DNA from 2 places in the Terribacillus sp. FSL K6-0262 genome. Region 2 is predicted to be linked to the other one. Evidence: riboswitches for the same ligand, from Rfam matches in the RefSeq annotation. Region 2 holds a riboswitch; the other holds the start of a gene.
The links. Region 2 has a riboswitch for glycine ahead of gcvT (glycine cleavage system aminomethyltransferase GcvT). Riboswitches for the same ligand answer to the same signal wherever they lie in the genome.
Positions count from the first base shown of each region.

Region 1 (3,170 bases), 1.2 Mb from region 2:
AAACAATCGAGGTATGTGTAATGCAAATGAATCCCCGCCTTTCCATGTAATAAGCTATGAGCGCAGGGGAGATTTGTGCTGTATGCAAAAGCAGGACGTGCTCTTCGTGAATAAATTGGTGTTGTGAGGAGGAGTGCTATGAGTGTAATCAGGACAGATGAATGGCTGCTTCATGATTATGAGGATCCAGTCGGGATGTGCGGGCAGCTGACAGAACATTTCCCGGGAGCTTCTGCTTCTGAAATATATGATTACCTCGTCAGGCATGGCATGTATCGCCCGCTGAAGAAGCGGGGGGAACAGCTGCTGGATCAGAAGGTGTGGGAGATAGTGAAGCAGGACGAGGCTTTCCTGCAGAAGGAATGGGGAGGTCCGGATATACCGATCTTTATCTTTCCATCAGATGTGCATAATGAATGGCTCCAAGCACAATTGGGAGGCAAGTCCGGGCTGGCTTTCGGTGATAAGCTTTTTTTATTTATCTCCCCGAAAAACACGGAAGAGGAAATAAAGGCAATATTTACGCATGAATACAATCATGTCTGCCGGCTGAATCACTTTGACAAAAAGGAAGGGATGTACACGCTGCTGGATACGATCGTATTGGAGGGGATCGCGGAAAATGCGGTCAGGGAAAGACTGGGGGAGGAGCTGACTGCAAGCTGGGCATCCTTTTATTCGGATAAGGAAATCGCCAAAATGTGGGCGGATTACATTCTGCCCAAGCGGCGGCTATTACGTGAGGAGCAGGAATTTCAAGCGATTTTATTCGGTCATCGTAAATATCCGAAGATGCTTGGTTATTGTGCCGGTTATCATGTAGTGAAAAGGTATATGGAGAGAAATAGCCTATCAAGCAAGGACTTGCTGCCTGTCGAAGCGGATGTGATTGCCGGCGGGAATTAATGGTGCATGGAGCTTAGTGGATATGGACGATGATCATGGAGTCAGGGTGCACCAAGTCCTGACTTTTCGTCATACCCACTTCTCCATGGCTATGATGCCGTTATCCTGGTCTGCTGAGATAAACATGCTTTAGTTGAATGGTCAAATCCAGAATAGGGAAAGCAAGGCTATTCCTGCAATGGCTCCCAAGGCCACTCCCCAGCCAAATCCCCAGCCGCCGCCATACCCCCAGCCTCCGTAACCGAAGCCGCCCAGGTTCCGGGAGCGGCCAAGTGGCTGCAAATATACTCGGTTCTGATCTACACGCTGAATGATTCCTCTATGGATTCTGCCATCATGGCATCGGATTTCAACTGCTTTACCGCTGTATCTTTGGCATAATGAACGATATCTTCCAACTGACATACCTTCACCCCCATAACGTTTTAAGGATTCAGGGTATTATATGTCCCAAATAAAATATCGCAGGGTACACGTATCTTAGGGGTTTAGCGGAATCTTGGTGTCAAGGGGATCGAGGTGCCATGCTGCAATCTGGATTTGACAAAAAATCCAACAAACATTAGAATGAACGGTAATCAAGCAAAATCTAAATAACTTAATAATAAAGCTATGAATGCTATGGATCACACTATAGCAGGAGCAGCTTCTGGAGAGACCGCTATTTGCGCGGCGCCGAAGGGTTCACAATCTCAGGCAAAAGGACAGAAGAGTATCGGATATGTATTTGTGTTTTGCAGCGCGCGCATGACCAATAGTATTTGTTATTCTTGTGATCAAGAGATTGGAGAACCTCCGATCTCTTTTTTTATTGGGTTTTTGAAGGAGGAGTAAGATTTGGCACAACAAGGGCTGAAAAGGGACTTATCAAATAGACATGTACAGCTGATTGCCATTGGCGGTACGATCGGTACGGGGTTATTCCTGGGATCCGGGAAAGCGATCCAGCTGGCTGGCCCATCGATCATCTTTGCATATTTGATTGTTGGCATTGCGCTGTTTTTTGTGATGAGGGCGCTTGGGGAGCTGCTTTTATCAAAGGCAGGCTATCAATCCATCACGGACATAGCCGAAGATTATCTTGGACCTTGGGCATCGTTTGTGACGGGCTGGACGTATTGGTTTTGCTGGATAATGACAGCGATGGCGGATGTGATTGCTGTCGGGGTGTATGTGAATTATTGGTTCGATATCCCGCAATGGGTACCTGCACTTATCTGCGTCATCGTTTTATTGGGACTTAATTTACTTACGGTCAAGCTGTTTGGGGAATTGGAATTTTGGTTCGCCTTGATCAAGGTGATCACGATCTTGGCCCTGATCGGTATTGGCATCGTGCTGCTGGTGATTGGTTTCCAGACAGATACAGGAGCCGTTTCGGTTGCCAATCTATGGGAGCACGGAGGACTGTTTCCCAATGGGATTCCTGGCTTCCTGCTCGCCTTCCAGATGGTCGTCTTCGCGTATGTCGGTGTGGAATTGATCGGTGTATCGGCAGCCGAAACTGCTGACCCAGCCAAGAATATCCCCTCGGCGATCAATAAGATACCGTTACGGATCCTATTTTTCTACGTGGGCGCACTTTTGATTCTATTGATGATAAATCCATGGACAGAGCTGAATGCAGCAGAAAGCCCATTCGTGAAGACATTCAGCTTGGTCGGCATTCCGCTTGCGGCAGGCATCATCAACTTTGTCGTATTGACATCGGCAGCATCTGCCGGGAACAGCGGCATGTTCTCCACCAGCCGGACTTTATACAACTTGAGCAAGCAAGGACAAGGTCCATCGCAGCTTGCCAAATTGAATAAAAAGCACGTCCCGGCGAACGCTTTATGGCTGTCGGCAATCGTTGTATCCGTGGGGGCGCTCTTAAGCAAACTCATCCCGGATCAAGCCTTCAGCATTGTCACGACTATCAGTGCCATCTGTTTTATTTGGGTTTGGAGCATCATTCTTATCTGTCATATCAAATATAAGAAAACCCGTCCTGCATTGCAGGCAAAATCAACGTTCAAGGCACCGTTTGCGCCATTTGTGAACTATGCTGTGCTGGCGATGTTTGCAGGGGTCCTCGTTATCATGCTGTCGGCGGATGAAACGCGGCCGGCGCTGCTGCTGACGCCTTTGTGGTTTGTATTGCTGCTTGGGCTGTATGGGGGCAGAAAGAAACGGTCCAATTAAGGTAATCGAATGATAGGAACAGCTTCCGGCAAATGGAGGCTGTTCCTATTAATCTATGATATAAGTTAAGTTGTCCATCC
Region 1 is NZ_CP150277.1:1,938,870-1,942,039, forward strand. Features, by position in the region: gene MHI54_RS10100 (class I SAM-dependent methyltransferase) at 1-26, opposite strand, end outside; gene MHI54_RS10105 (DUF2268 domain-containing protein) at 139-906, shown strand; gene MHI54_RS10110 (hypothetical protein) at 1,048-1,311, opposite strand; glycine riboswitch at 1,546-1,624, shown strand; gene MHI54_RS10115 (amino acid permease) at 1,744-3,090, shown strand.
Region 1: it holds a riboswitch for glycine, as region 2 does, so the genes downstream of both, MHI54_RS10115 (amino acid permease) here and gcvT (glycine cleavage system aminomethyltransferase GcvT) in region 2, are expected to answer to the same signal.

Region 2 (3,170 bases):
TGCACATCTTTTTGCTGACCGAAACGATGGATCCTGCCGATTCGCTGTTCCAGCCGCATCGGATTCCAAGGCAGGTCATAATTGATCATATTGCTGCAAAATTGAAGGTTGATTCCTTCGCCGCCAGCTTCGGTCGCAATCAGGACCTGGGCGTGCTTTTCGAACAGCTCACGCATCCAGTCCTTTTTGCCGGCTTTGAAGCCTCCCCGGAAGGGCACGGAGGATATGTCGTGCTGCTTCAGTGTCCATTGCAAATAAAATTGCGTTGCCCGATATTCGGTAAAGATGATGAATTTCTCCCCGGGCGGGGCGGCCTTGATCAGCTCGACAACCTTTAACGCCTTGCTATGCTGAGGCAGCTGTTCGATTTCTTTCATGAGCGGCAGATAGGCAGTGCCGGATTCCGGATTTTCCTCGACCATTTTCTTCATGGACAAATATGCAGCTTCCCTGGAGCTGCATAGCTCCCGGAGCAGGGTGATTTTTGCGAAAGTCGCTGCGGCGCTGGTGGAATCCTGCATATTCTCATACACCCGGCGCTCTGCCTCGGTGAAATCGATCCAAATGGTCTCGACTTTCCGCTTCGTCCATTGCAGTCCCGTTTCCTCCCGGCGGTTGCGGACCATCACTTTACGGATGAGTTCTTTCAGATAATGATGCTCTTCTGCATCTTTGCGATCATCTCCATATGTATCTTTGAATTGCTTGTAGCTGCCAAGGTAGCCAGGCTTCAGCAAGGATACGAGATTATAAATATCGCTCAGTCTATTTTGGACAGGCGTTGCTGTCAGCAGCAGGCAATATTTCTTTTTTAACGACTGGATGAAGGCATAATTCTTTGTTCGGCTGTTCTTCAGTTTGTGTGCTTCATCGACAAGTACGAAATCATAGTCTTGCTCCAAGATGATCTCACGGTGGGGTGAGCGTTTTGCCAAGTCGATAGAGGACACGATCACATCATAATGCTCCCACACATATTGCTTTCGCTGGGATGCGGCAGGTATATGGAACTTGGAATTCAATTCGTTCACCCACTGATTGACCAGGGATGCTGGCACAAGCAGCAGCACTTTTTTCACCAACCCGCGTATCATCAATTCCTTCAATACCAGACCCGCTTCGATCGTCTTACCAAGCCCCACTTCATCTGCAAGGATGGCGCGCCCATTCATCTCTTCGACTACCCGCCGGCTTGCTTCCAGCTGGTGCGGGTGGAAGGTCATGTGAGGCAGATAGCCGGGCGCGACCAAGCCGGTGAATGTATCGATATTCGTTTCTTTGGCAGCTGTATAGGCCATTTGGAAATGCTCCCAGGATGCTGTTTCTCCTTCTTTCTGCAGTACCTCATCCATCATATTGATGAAGTGTTCATCGTCGTGTATTTCCGCTTGCATGGTGAACTCATCTCCTTATTCTTCGGAGTTTCATGAAAAAAGCATAAAAAAGATAGACACAATCAAAAATTGTTATGTTATAATTGGGCTGAAACCAAACATTATCAATATTTTTTGTTAGAATGTTTGGATTTTGCTTTTTTATAGGTTGATTGTCTGTTAGTATGCCCGCGATTTACAATTTCATAAACCGCGAGTGAATGTTGGAGGAGAGACCGCAGCAAGCGGCGCCGAAGGAGCAAATATTGAGTGAATCTCTCAGGCAAAAGAACTCCAGCACGACGCAACTCTGGAGAGTGCTTCCGTAATGGGAGCCACCCAAGAAGCAATTATGGTCCAAGGACGATAAGAAACTTTCTGGTAAATGGACAGAGCCCCTCAAAGTTTTTTCGAGGTGGCTCTGTTTTTCGTTGCGAGGTACATAAGAGAGGAGAAGGATGATGAGCGAGTTGAAAAGAACACCGATTTATCCTGCTTATCAGGCAAACAGCAAGACGATCGATTTCGGCGGATGGGAGCTTCCGGTCCATTTCACCAGCATCCAGGAAGAGCATCATGCCGTGCGGCAGGCTGCCGGCTTATTCGATGTTTCCCATATGGGAGAGATCCTGGTTCATGGGCCGGCGAGTAAGGATTTCCTGCAGTATGTCCTGACGAATGACTTGGAACTGCTTGTTCCAAACAAAGCGCAATACAGCGTCATGTGTTATGAGGATGGCGGAACGGTGGACGATCTGATTGTTTATATGCTGGACAATGATCGTTATCTTTTGGTTGTCAATGCTGCCAATATCGAAAAGGATTTCGAATGGCTGCTTACCCATAAGCGTGATGGCGTGGAGATCGAAAATCAGTCAGGGGCTTATATGCAGATTGCCCTCCAAGGACCCAAGGCAGAGCAAATCCTTCAGCAGCTGACAGGAACGGAATTGTCTGAAATTTCGTTTTTCCGGTTTGCTTATCCTGTGAATCTGGAGGGGATAGACGGGGATTTCCTGATTTCGCGCACTGGCTATACGGGCGAAGATGGTTTTGAAATCTATGGACCGTCTGCAAGCGGCCAGGCTGTCTGGGAACTGCTGTTAAAAAAAGGCGGGCAATATGATCTTCAGCCAATCGGTCTGGGTGCGAGGGACACATTGCGTTTCGAAGCGAATTTGCCTTTATACGGCAATGAATTGACAAAAGAAATCACACCGGTCGAAGCAGGCATCGGCTTTGCGGTGAAAACGAATAAGTCCGCCGACTTCATCGGCAAAGAAGTCTTGAAAAAGCAAAAAGAGAACGGAACGGAGCGAAAGTTGGCCGGTATCGAGATGCTGGATAAAGGAATCCCTCGTCATGGATATCCGATTTTTAAAGGCGATGTACAGATTGGTGAAGTAACAACAGGCACCAAATCACCTACGCTGGATAAATCAATCGGTCTTGCCCTCCTGCAAGCGGATGCTTGTGAAGAAGGAAATATTGTGGAGGTGCAAATCCGAAAAAAAAGATTGCAGGCCAAGGTTGTCGCAATACCATTCTATAAGCGGAAATAGGGGGATACGCCATGGATTTCAGGTACTTACCAATGACAGACCAAGATAAAGAAGAAATGCTGCAAGTGATAGGTGTGCAGGATACGGAGGAGCTTTTCTCCGATATTCCGGAGGAGGTCCGGCTCAAAGAGCCTCTTCGGATAAAGGAACCGAAGAGTGAAGGGGAATTGAAAGAGGAGCTTGCCGCTTTGGCCAATCGAAATGTCACGATGAAAACACATGCTTCCTTCCTTGG
Region 2 is NZ_CP150277.1:3,128,504-3,131,673, forward strand. Features, by position in the region: gene MHI54_RS16080 (SNF2-related protein) at 1-1,394, opposite strand, end outside; glycine riboswitch at 1,591-1,678, shown strand; gene gcvT (glycine cleavage system aminomethyltransferase GcvT) at 1,835-2,935, shown strand; gene gcvPA (aminomethyl-transferring glycine dehydrogenase subunit GcvPA) at 2,947-3,170, shown strand, end outside.